DNA from 2 places in the Dyadobacter chenwenxiniae genome. Region 2 is predicted to be linked to the other one. Evidence: riboswitches for the same ligand, from Rfam matches in the RefSeq annotation. Region 2 holds a riboswitch; the other holds the start of a gene.

Region 1 (6,450 bases), 960 kb from region 2:
CAGGGCAGAGGGGGAGGAGTAATGAGTGAATGAGCGGGCGCCGTTGCGCTGAATGCCTGAATGAATGGGCGCCGTTGCGCGGAATGATTAAATTATTTTATTAAATAATTAATAACTGATTGCGTCACCCCTCTCTCTGGCGATCATCGACACTTTTACATTCACTCATTCACTCATTCAAAATTAACTTTTAATCTATCAAAATCTCCCCTCTCAAATACAGCCTCGCCTGGCCTCCGATGTGTACCCGGTCGCCGTCGAGTTCGCATTTGAGATATCCTCCGCGTTTTGAGAGTTGTTTGGCTGTTAATACTGTTTTACCGAGCTTTTCGGCCCAGTAAGGGATCAGTGTTGTATGGGCCGAGCCGGTTACAGGATCTTCATCAATGCCCGATTGCGGAGCGAAAAAGCGTGAAACGAAGTCAACATCCTCTCCGGCAGCCGTAACAATAATGCCTCTTGCCGGAATAGTGGAGAGCACGATAATGTCGAAATCGAGATTTTTGACCACATCTTCAGACTCTAAAACAACCATATAATCGGTTTTTCCTTTGTAAACTTCCAGCATAGTCGTATCAACAAGGCTTTCTACCAAAGCGGGAGGTGGCACAGCGATGTGGAACTGATCCACCGGGAAGTTTAATGTTAGCCAATCTTCCTTGCAATCCACGCGAAGCTCGCCGCTCCGTGAATCGAAGCGGATGGATTTGCCTTCGTAATTTTGGATGTTAAAGATTACATAGGCAGCTGCCAATGTAGCGTGTCCGCAAAGATCAACTTCCACGGAAGGCGTGAACCAGCGGATGTGAAATCCATTTTCATTCGGAACGTAGAATGCCGTTTCGGCCAGGTTATTTTCAGCAGCAATGTTGAGCATTGTTTCATCCGGAAGCCATTCATTCAGAGGAACAATCGCAGCAGGATTTCCACAAAAGAGTTTATCAGTAAACGCATCGACCTGGTATATGGATAGTTTCATGTAGTTCTCAAAATGGGGTTAGCACTACCAAGGTATTAAAAATATTCACGATTAGAAGAAGTTGCCTCTGGAAATTTTCAATTATATTATTAGAATCAGATAATAATTTCGACAGCGGTTTATACGTAAACTAGCTCCTTTTATTTTTCATCCGGAGATAAACGCCGTTGGTCCAGCCGAATCCTTCCTGGATCTCATACTCACCTCCGCCGGCAATAAGATTCGTGTCCGAGACATTATATTTTTCAAGCATTTTGCCCGAATGTTTAAATTCCTTATCCACCAGCGTGATCCATTCTGCGCAAAGTTCGTTGGCTGTTCGGTGAAAATTATAGTTACGCAAGCCTTTGTAAGTGATCCACTGCAAAGGTGCCCAGCCATTTGGCGCGTCCCACTGCTGCCCGGTCTTTACCGTAGTTGTTAAAAGACCGCCGGAACGCATAAAATTCAGGCGAATGTAACCTCTTAAATAATGTGACTGCGATTTGGTAGCCAGTTTGAAATAAAGCGGAAATGTGCCTGCCAGTGTCAGGGCTTTGGTAAAAGTCTGCTTTTTGAAATCGTAATCCATGAAATAATTGCGCGACTCATCCCAGAAATAGGTCTGAATGGCAGCGCTTCGCAAGCGGGCTTTTTCCTCATAAATCAAATGCATGCCCGAATTATCATTCAGCAAATAAGCCTCGGCCAGCGTTTTTTCGAGGTGGTGCATCAGGCAGTTCAGGTCAACGGGTAGAATGTCTGTGGTGTGAATGCTTGCAAAATCGTTTTCATCCGCAAACCACCGGCTGCTGAAATCCCATCCCGATTCGGCAGCTGCCCTGATGTGCCTGAAGACGGCATCAGGCTCCGTTTGAAATCGCTCCGCTGCTTCAACACTTAATTCAACATCTTCCCGGTAAGATTCGGGACGAGGTGTGGCCTTATCATCCCAATATCGGTTCAGCAGCACGCCGTCGGGCAGTTTTACAAGCCGTCTGTGTGCTGTGAACGGTTCATGCGCAGGGCCGTCGCTCTGCATCCAATAATCGTATTCCTTTTGGAGCTGGGGCAAATAGCGTTTCAGGATTTTCTTCCCGGCCATGTCACTGTATAGACGGACCATTAGTGAGAAAAACGGCGGTTGGGACCTTGTCAGATAATAGGTTCGGTTGGCGGTAGGGATGTAGCCAAAGCTGTCGATCAGATATGCAAAGTTGTTCACCATGCTTTCGATCAGATCCGTTCTCCCGGATTCTTTCAGGCCGAGCATTGTGAAATAGCTGTCCCAGTAATAGATTTCCCGGAACCGCCCGCCAGGGACAACATAGGGAAATGGCAGCGGGATCAGGGAACCGCCGCGTTCCTGGTTTTCGGGCTGACGGGTCAGAACAGGCCAAAGCCTTTTAATATGCTCCGAAGTGGATAAGCTTTTGTCTGCCTTAAAAGTGGACTTAATGTGCACAGGCATCCGGAAATTTGCACTCACAAATGTTTGCAGGTCGAAATCCGGTTCGCCCTTTTCGTGGTGATATCTTTCAATGATCAGGACGGGATCTTCCAGGGGGATCGCATCGGCGAAGGTTTTGGAATCCTTAAAAATATGACTGTGCTGGATATCACGGAAAAGCGTCCCATACAAGTCATCCGGAGAAACATGTGACTGACCATACGTGAAAGTTGGTGCAATGAATCCGTACAAATTTATTGTGGTTAGAGGACTGTGGTAAATGTAAGTTTGGGCAGCTTCATAGCATTTTCTATGAGTTGAATTTGAATGCCTAAAATGCCTGCCGCAGCGTTATAATCTATTTTTTCGGGATCGTCGGTTGGTTTGTGATAATCATCATGTCCGCCTGTGTGAAAGAAAAGGACCGGGATGTTTTTGGCATAAAAAGATCCATGATCCGAGCCGCCGCTTCCTGCCTTGTCTGTGAAAAACTTGGTTTCATTTTTGACATTCTTGAATATCTCAGGCCATTCTTCACTCGTTCCAAAGCCGCCGATCCCCACGCCGCGGCCAGCATCATAACGACCGATCATATCCATATTGGACATGAAATTGATTTTATCCAATGGCAATGTAGGATTGTTTACAAAATGGCGCGAGCCGAGCAAACCCAGTTCCTCTGCGCCAAATGCAATAAACAGGAAGTTATAAGGCTCTTTTACGTCGTTTTCGGAGAAATATCTGGCAAGTTCCAGCAATCCTGCAACGCCCGAAGCATTATCATCGGCTCCGTTGTGGATCTGTCCTTCGGGTTTTTCAGCCTTTGAACTCCCCTGTTTTCCCAAGCCTAAATGATCAAAATGAGCACCGATTACAATGGTATGCTCAGCCCCGTTATCCAGAAAGCCGATCACATTATTGGTTTCCCGTAAGCTGTCCGGCACCACGACGCGTTTGATTTTCGCTGTAAATGGCTGGTAATAACCGTCTGTTCCTTTTGGTTGAAGTCCGTAATTTCTGAATTGCTTCGCCACGTATTTTGCAGCTTTTTTGTTCTCCTTGCTGCCCGTTCCGCGGCCCTGCATTTTGTCCGACGCAAGCTTGTAAACGTGCCTGGAAATATTATCGGGAGAGGGCAGCTGGGCAAAAGCATTTTGGCAAACAAAACAAAGGAGGACTAAGTATTTTTTCATTGAACAGAGTAGCATTAAAGGGCAAAGATAAACCGCCCTACATCCCCTGCAAAATAGAATTTGCGCTTTTATTTGCATTTTCAGGCATCTGCGCTTAATATTGCAGCATCAAGTCAGTTGCTTCACCTAGTGTGCGATTGATTTATAAAGAAGAGGCGAGAGAATGGGCTCAATGAACCTCTGGCAACCTGCTACCACGATGGAGAAAGGTGCTAATTCCCACCTAAGTTATTAGGAGATATAAACTCAATTCGCGTGAACTTACAGTTAGAAATTTCCGTAAGCCGGATGGCTTTATTCTCGCATCTGCCCTGTGCATTCCACGGAGCAGTCTGTTAAATCTTTGAATTAAAACCTGTGCTCTGGCACTATGCAAGCGGAACAAAAAACATTTAAATATCCTTACGCCTACGCGCTGGAAATGGGTGGTGAACTGCCGGGCTTCGAGCTCTCGTACACCACTTATGGAACGCGAAACGCTGATAACAACAACATTGTCTGGATCTGTCATGCACTAACCGGCAGCTCTAACGCAGCAGAATGGTGGGATGGCCTGGTAGGGGATGACAAGTTTTTTGATCCTGCCAAATATTTCATCGTTTGTGTGAATGTGCTGGGTTCAGCTTATGGCTCAACGGGTCCGCTGAGCATTAATCCGCGTACGCACAAACCGTTTTACAGAACATTCCCGACCATTACAGTCCGCGATGTGGTTGGTGCCATGGATTTGCTGCGGCAGGAAATGGAGATCAGGAAAATCAAGCTTTGTATAGGCGGCTCGCTGGGTGGCCAGCAGGCTTTGGAATGGGCGGTGGAAGTGCCGGACCTTTTTGAGGAATTGATCCTGATTGCTTCCAATGCGCTGCATTCGCCCTGGGGCATTGCTTTCAATGAATCCCAGCGGATGGCGATCGAGGCGGACCCGACGTTTAATGATGGCACGGATGAGGCGGGAAGCATGGGCATGCGCGCTGCGAGGTCCATTGCACTGCTTTCATACAGAAATTACGACACTTATAACTTTACACAGGCGCGTGATAATCCGGATCAGATTGATGACTTCAGGGCATCGTCTTATCAGCAATACCAGGGCGATAAGTTTGTGAAACGGTTTAATGCTTATTCGTACTGGACGCTTTCCAAGATCATGGATTCGCATAATGTGGGCCGTAATCGCGGCGGAATTGTGCATGCATTGGGGTTGGTCAAGGCCAAAACATTGGTGTTGGGCATCAAATCCGACCTGCTTTTCCCATTATCCGAACAGCAATTTGTGGCCCGGCACATTCCGGACGCTGTTTTCCAGGAAATTGATTCCCTATATGGCCACGACGGCTTTTTGATCGAATATAAGCAGTTAACACAAGTAATCAGAGCTTGGCAGGAAACAAATGGCAAGTTGCAAACCGCGAGGATTTAGCATTAGACTTTCCAAGTTTTCAAAACTTGGAAAGTCTGGACTTGTCTCAATCTTACTTCGTGATTTTTAAAAGCAGTTCCGGCTCATTGGTTGTGATGTAATCAATGCCTTTTTCCAGAAACCATTTCATTGATTCTTCATCATTCACTGTCCAGACGTTAGTAGTGAGTTTTTTGTCACGGATAGCGGCAATGTATTCCGGCTTTTTCTTCAATACGCCCTGGTTATAATCAATGCCGTCGAGGCCTGCAGCTTGAATTTCGTCCGGTGTTTTGTCTCCGTTCAGATATTCCACATGTGCTTTTGGAGCCAGTTCTTTTACTTTTTTACAAACGTCAAAGTCAAATGCGATGTAATCCGTAATCTTTTCCACTTTCAATTTCTTCACCATTTCCACACATTTCGTGGCCAATGCCAGCGAACGTTCTTTGCCCATAGAAGAGGTTTTTATTTCAAGGATTAACCGCGTTTTCTTTTGTTTCGCACCCGCTTTCAAGTAAGCTTCCAGAGTTGGCAATGCCGTACCGTCTTCCAATTTGATCTGCGAAAGCTCCTGGGAATTCGTTTTTTCTATGTGCGTTCCTTTAATTGAATGATCATGAAGGACATAAATCACGGAATCGGCCGACATATGCACGTCAAATTCGCTCCCATAGCAGCCCAGCTTGATCGCATGTTCCAATGCGCCGATGGAATTTTCGGTTACGCCCGTATTTTTCCAGGCGCCACGGTGCGCTATGACTTTATTTTTGTTTTGAGACATGCTTTCAAAAGCGGTCAGACTAAGCAAACCAACTGCAATAATGGATAAGAATTTTTTCATTTTTTCGAATTTGGACTTATATAAAAAGAACACATTAACCTGGATTTACCCTGAACCGAAATCCAAAGCAGATTCGAAAATTAAAGCTTGTTTCGCTCAGCGGTGTTAGCTTAATGTTAATTTTCAGGAAGCATTATCTTTCGAAAAGCATCCAGTCAATGTAAAAAAGCAGTTTTTCGTTCTTATCGGGATTTGTGAAAACCAGAAAAATATCGGTCTGTCCGGTGGTGGGTTTGATGTCTGCCCGCAGCTCCTTCCACTCCCTTTTAAGGTCTTTTGATTTCACCCCGGCTATCGCTATCGAACCTAATAATGACCCGTCGACGCTTCCCTGCCGGATTTCCAATATTCCGCCTTCGCCCTCTTCCTGTATCCGAAATTTTATTTTTTTAATGTGGTTCAGATCAATCTTCGTAAAGCTTACAAACTTGCCGTTCCCCGCCGGGACTGAGGTTACGAATCCATTGTTTTTTGTGCCGATAGAGACGCTTACATTGCCTTTTTCAAAATCTTCCAGCTGAACCAATGGGTTTTTCAAAACTACAAAAGCGCTTCCCTTTAATGGTTCAATGCCGTTTGCGCCTTTATCCGTATAATTTGCTGCCA
Region 2 (6,450 bases):
CCGACCACTTTCGCGGGACAAACGATTCAGCCGCTGGAAGGAACGAGCCTGAAACCTGCGTTTGCCGGAAAGTCGATCAACCGGAGAAACCCGATATTCTGGGAGCATGAAGGCAACCGGGCTATCCGCGACGGGAAATGGAAGCTTGTGGCTGAGAAAACGGAAAAGTGGCAGCTGTATGATGTAGAAAAGGATCGCACGGAGCTGAATGACCTGTTTGATAAACAACCGGAGATTGCTAAAAAGCTAGTTGCTAAATATGAAGAATGGTATAAGCGGGTGGGAGCCGAGGAATATGATAAAACATTCAAATGGTTTTATGATTATGACAAGGCGAAAAAAGAAACTGTTTCCGGCAAATAATTTAAATCGAGAGTGGAGTAGAAAACTAATCTAATCTGCCGCTATTTAGAAACGGGAAACCCCGCTGGGGTGCATTGACCGAGCCAGAAACAGGAAACCGCTCGGCGGCATTTTCTGGCGTGCGGTGGCTCCGGCGGAGCCTGCTGTTTCTAGCAACCGAAAGGAATATTATCAATTGGGCCCCGGAGGGGCCTCCTCCATGCACGAAAACATTTATTATATGAAAATTAAATACATATTGTCCGGCATTGCTCTTGTTTCGGCGCTGCTGGGTGACGCTTTTGCCCAAACGAAACCTAAATACAATGTTCTCTTCGTTGCTGTCGACGATATGAATGATTGGGTGGGGCCGTTTGGTGGTTATGAGGGGATAAAGACGCCCAATATTGATAAACTCGCAAAAAAAGGTGTGGTTTTCAAAAAAGCCTATTGCGCTGCCCCGGCTTGTAACCCTTCGAGAGCGAGCCTGTTAACAGGCGTTCGTCCGTCGACTTCGGGTGTTTATCATAACAACCAGCCCTGGCGGCCGGTGTTGAAAGATGCCGTTACATTGCCCCAGTATTTCACAGCTAATGGCTATGATGTGAAAGGCGCCGGAAAGATTTTTCATAATGCGTTCAATGATGACGCGTCGTGGCCGGTCTATTTTGATGTGCCTAAATCACCCGAGCCGCCGAAAGCGCCCGTGAATGGTTTCGCACATTTCGATTGGAGTCCCGTGGACGCGAATGATGAGGATATGGGCGACTTCAAAGTGGTTAATCAAGGCATTGAATATTTTAGCCAAAAACACGATAATCCTTTTTTCCTGGCGATCGGATTGACCCGCCCGCATTTGCCCTGGTATGTGCCCCAGAAATATTATGATCTGTATCCGCTATCGTCCATCAAGCTCCCGAAAGTTGTTGCGAATGACCTCTCAGACGTGCCTGATGCAGGTGTAAAAATCGCCAAACCAAAGGGCGATCATCAGTTTATTGTCAATAACAAACAATGGGAAAAGGCGGTGCAGGGTTACCTGGCCAGTATTACATTTGCCGACACTCAAATCGGGCGGTTGCTGGATGCTTTGGAAAATAGTGAATATGCCAAAAATACGATCATCGTTTTCTTCGGTGATCATGGCTGGCATTTGGGTGAAAAGGAACATTGGCGCAAGTTTGCTTTATGGGAAGAGGCGTCGCGCGTTCCGCTTATCGTGTATGCGCCCGGACTTTCGAAGGTAAATTCGGTGTCGGAAAGGACCGTGAATCTGTTGGATATTTACCCAACTCTGGCAGAATTGTGTAATTTGCCCGCCAGAAAAGAGCTGGAAGGGAACAGCATTGTGCCGCTTTTGAAAAATCCTTCGGCCACCTGGGAGCACCCTTCGGTTACAACTCATGGCTTTGGTAACCATGCTGTTCGCTCTGAAAAGTGGCGTTATATACGTTACAATGATGGTTCTGAGGAATTGTACGACCACGAAAATGATCCTCAGGAATTCAAGAATCTGGCTAAGGTTCAAAAATATTCAGCTGAAAAAATTAAACTGGCAAAATCATTGCCTGCTATCAACAAGAAAGACGCCCCGACAGTAAAAGAGGGCAAAGAATAAATTCCATAACCAATGATAAAACGATACGTATTTTCCGCATTGCTGGTTTGCTCATTTTCCGGGTTTAATGTTCAAAAAAGTTTCGCTTTGGATGAGAAAGAAGGCAATGCAAAGAAGTTGAATGTGCTTTTCATCGCAGTCGACGACCTCAATACGGATCTGGGTTGTTATGGTAACAAATATGTAAAAACACCAAATATCGATCGCCTGGCCAGGCGGGGCGTCAAATTTGACAGGGCTTACACGCAATTTCCGTTGTGCAGCCCAAGCCGCTCATCCCTTTTGACTGGTCAAAGACCGGATGTTACAAAGATTTACGAGTTGCAAACCCACTTCCGCAAGATTTTGCCGGATGTGGTAACGTTGCCGCAGTTGTTTAAAAACAACAATTATTACAGCGCCCGCGTCGGCAAAATCTACCATTACGGAGTTCCCGGCCAGATTGGAACTGACGGACTCGATGACCCTATTTCCTGGGACAATAAAATAAACCCGAAAGGACGCGATAAAACAGAAGAACCGCTGGTCAAGAATCTGACCCCCGACCGCGGCCTGGGAAGCGCATTAGCCTGGCATGCCAGCGAAGGGACGGACGAGGAGCAAACCGATGGCATGGTGGCGAGCGAAGCCATCAAGTTGTTAAAGGAAAAGAAAAATGAGCCGTTTTTTCTGGCCGTTGGATTTTATCGTCCGCACTCGCCTTACGTAGCGCCAAAGAAATATTTCGACCAATATCCGCTGGCCACCATCCCGCTTCCCAAAGAAATCGAAAATGACCAGGATGACATTCCCGAAGCTGCGATTTCCACCAAACCATCCCACTGGGGTTTGTCCGTTGCGGAAAGAAAAGAAGCATTAAGGGCTTATTATGCGACAATAACGTTCATGGACGCGCAGGTGGGACGTGTACTAGACGAGCTCGACCGTTTGAAATTGACGGATAAAACGCTCATTGTTTTGTGGAGCGACCATGGTTATAATGTTGGCCAGCACGGTCAATGGATGAAGCAGAGTCTGTTTGAAAATTCGGCACGTGTTCCGCTCATCGTGTCGGTTCCAGGCGGAACGAAGGGAAAAGCTTCTGGCAGAACCGTCGAACTCCTCGACATTTACCCTACATTAGCAGAGCTCTGCGGATTGACGCCTACACAAAAGCTAGGCGGTAAGAGCCTGACAACATTGCTCAAAAACCCCGATGCAATTTGGGACAAAGCTGCATATACCCAAGTGCGGCGCAACCAAATCTTCGGCCGTAGCGTCCGCACCGAACGCTTCCGCTACACGGAATGGGACGGAGGAAAAGCCGGCGTTGAATTATATGATCACGAGAAAGACCCAAACGAATTTACGAACCTGGCCAAAGAAAGCACCTACATCATCACAGTAAACGAAATGTCGATGCTCTTACAAAAAGGCTATCCCGATACAAAGTAAAAAAGGCCTGTCAGGGCCTTTTTTATGCATAAGTGTATAGTTCGTCTGTTAGATCTTTTTGGAAACCAAGTGTTTAAGCAACCTCATATAACTCAGCTTTGGGCGCTCTGGCATAGGAGTCATAACCCTCGTATGGATATTCTTCAAATTCATTTTCTTTGGCAGATTCAAGCTCTTCAACATTGTTGAAAACGCGTACACGGTCGATAAACGCTCTTTCTTCCGATGTCAGACATTCGAAAAGAATATCGATGATTGCGCCCATTTTGGCGTAAACATGTATGTCTTTTAATGATGGCGCACTTACACCCAGTGTGTAGCAATCATCAACGGCACCGTGATATGCGGGCACAAGACCGATCGCGTCTACAAGCAATCCTGCGTTCCTCTTTTCAACAAAAGCTTCTTTCAACCTTTTCACCAATGTTGCTTTATCCATATCATTACAATGTTTACAGAATCCAAGAAAATTTTGGCCTTCTGTCCTGGACAACCAGATTGATAACGTCTTTGTTCATTCCAATCAGAAACGATAGACCAGGTTATGTTGAAGGAATTAATTTCTTTAATTAAAATGTTCAACTCAGGTTTTAGACCTGCCAGAACGGTCAAATCGGAAAGATCATGGGTCAGAAAAGCTTTCAAACAACTACCAGAAACCTCCTTCCTATCAAAGATATTTACATTGAGATTTTTGCAAATGGCAGCTTTTAAACCTAATTCAACCGCATAACCACCCACGTAATAAGCGCCTTCATAATAGCCATTATTGTATAAAGCTTGCGCTTCTTTAAGCCTGATCAGTGCTAGTGTTTTAAGTTCTGTTAAAGTTGCCAATGCTAGTGTGTCATGAATTGTAACTGCAAGCTAGCAATAACATTCACACTTAGAGCCGCTCAATAAGCCGAAGGTTCCAAGCATTGATTCTTAGGTCGATATCATTGAATCTGCGGTCGCTCAAAACAAATTTTTTCCTTCCGCTTGCATTCTTAAAATCTTTATTCAATCTTTGTCTATCGAATTAGTAGATTTATAAAGAAGGAAGGGAGAGGTTAGGCTCTATGATCTTCTGGCAACCTATGACTTTTTAAGGTGCCCCAACCTAATTCTAATGATAAATCTGAGAATCCAACCACCGGAGTAAACAGAGTAAAATCGAGTTAAGGAAAGCCAAAAGCTTGTCCGGGAATGTCTATGGCGGTTTCGCGTTTGGCCGAATCGGTGTGGACTACTCAGGAAAGTTGCGGCATTTGGAAATTGACAAACTGAATATTGAAATTTAACACTTAGATCAACATGGAAATTTATTGCGACAATGCCGCCACAACTGCACTGGATCCGGAAGTGATTGAAGCTATCCTCCCATTTTTTACCGCAACCTTTGGCAATCCTTCCTCGACCCACTGGGCTGGCAGGAAGGTGAAAGATGCTGTGGATGATGCCCGAAAGACGGTTGCAAAAGTCTTAAATGCATCTGCGGAAGAAATCTATTTTACTTCCGGCGCAACCGAGGCCATCAATCTCGCGATCTCAGGTGCCATTGAGACCTATGACATTAACCATGTTGTGACGAGCAAAATTGAACATAAAGCCGTTTTGCAAACGATTCTCCAGCGCGAAAAAGCGGGCGACATCGAAACCAGCTTTGTGAAGCTGGACGAGCGCGGCAATGTTGACCTGTATCATCTCGAAAACCTTTTAAGAGCCAATCCCCAGACATTGATTTGTCTGATGCACGGCAATAATGAAATTGGAAATCTGACAGATATCCATGCGATCAATAAACTTGCTCAACGTTATGATTCTATTTTTTTCACGGACACCACCCAGACAATCGGAAAGCAATGGTTCGATCTGAGCCAGACGACTATCGATTTTCTGGTGGGTTCCGCGCACAAGTTTCACGGACCAAAAGGGGCTGGTTTTATTTATATCAATAAAAAACACCGCATCAAGGCGCAGATCTTTGGCGGCGGCCAGGAAAAAGGGCAGCGGGGCGGAACAGAAAATGTTACGGGCATTGTAGGACTGGCGAAGGCGCTTGAAGTGGCTTACCGCGACCTTGAAGCTAACCACAACAAAATTTGTAAGTTGAAACAATATATGGTTTCAAAGCTGGCGATCAGCGGCGTGCACGGCATTTGTTACAATGGGGAAAGCCATTCGCTTGAAAACAGCCTGGTAAACATTCTCAATGTTTCCTTCCCTTGTCTGGCTGCGGGAAGTTTGGTTAAAAGCCTTGATAATCTGGGAATTGCCGTTTCTGGCGGCAGTGCTTGTTCCAGCCAGGGCAGCTCGCATGTCATCACCGCGCTTCCTTGTCAAAAGGATAAAGAAAATATCCGTTTTTCATTTAGCAAGGTCAACACATTTGACGAGATCGACCATATCGTCCGAGCCATTGTGGGCATTTATCATACTGATCCTGTTGCGCACAACAGCTATTCACGTTTTCATTACGAATTAGCAAATTAAGCCTGAAAAGCTTTCTGCGAGAATCATCAAACATCCATTAGCCAGAAACAATTAATATGAGCAAGATCTTTTTCCTGAAAATCATTTACAGAAATGCTGTAAACCTTCACAAAATCACCTCCATAGTAGAATCAGTCAAAGGTGCGAGGATTAAACACCTCAATTTCATCAGTAAAGGAAGAGAGTTCGTAGGCGTAATCGCGTTTGAAGCCTCTCAACTCATAGACTTCGAACGGATCTTTGCCCTGATCAGAACAAACAGGGATATTTCCGATGTGGAGCAGATCACAGATGCAAGCTTTTGTTAATAAAGTATAGGATGCAGTTACATCCCTCCGGGATTTCCATTTTCTCTTATTTATCTTTGCTACCAATATTTCGTGCCTCCGGCACTAGCGGAACGCCAATGCCAGAGGCATAAAATTTCGGTAGGAAAATCGTCCGCCCAGGCATTAAGCCAAATGCCAAAGGCATGAAATTTCGGTAGAAAATTGCCTCGCCCAGGCAGTTTCAATCCCGGAGGCGTAAAATTTCAGTAGGAAAATCGTCCACCCAGGCATTAAGCCAATGCCGGAGGCATA

The links. A riboswitch is a leader RNA that binds a small molecule or an ion and turns the genes downstream of it on or off. The one in region 2 is predicted to bind S-adenosylmethionine.
Region 1: another riboswitch for S-adenosylmethionine. It lies ahead of MUK70_RS29640 (homoserine O-acetyltransferase family protein); the one in region 2 lies ahead of MUK70_RS02865 (cysteine desulfurase family protein).

The regions. Positions count from the first base shown of each region.
Region 1 covers NZ_CP094997.1:6,902,625-6,909,074, forward strand. The annotation lists gene MUK70_RS29620 (DMT family transporter) at 1-29, shown strand, start outside; gene MUK70_RS29625 (PhzF family protein) at 191-979, opposite strand; gene treA (alpha,alpha-trehalase TreA) at 1,110-2,660, opposite strand; gene MUK70_RS29635 (M20/M25/M40 family metallo-hydrolase) at 2,672-3,601, opposite strand; SAM riboswitch class I at 3,741-3,848, shown strand; gene MUK70_RS29640 (homoserine O-acetyltransferase family protein) at 3,972-5,021, shown strand; gene MUK70_RS29645 (glycerophosphodiester phosphodiesterase) at 5,074-5,844, opposite strand; gene MUK70_RS29650 (PQQ-dependent sugar dehydrogenase) at 5,978-6,450, opposite strand, start outside.
Region 2 covers NZ_CP094997.1:689,885-696,334, forward strand. The annotation lists gene MUK70_RS02840 (arylsulfatase) at 1-363, shown strand, start outside; gene MUK70_RS02845 (sulfatase) at 584-1,960, shown strand; gene MUK70_RS02850 (sulfatase) at 1,973-3,394, shown strand; gene MUK70_RS02855 (hypothetical protein) at 3,468-3,833, opposite strand; gene MUK70_RS02860 (HEPN domain-containing protein) at 3,812-4,231, opposite strand; SAM riboswitch class I at 4,422-4,515, shown strand; gene MUK70_RS02865 (cysteine desulfurase family protein) at 4,691-5,869, shown strand; gene MUK70_RS02870 (hypothetical protein) at 5,926-6,177, shown strand.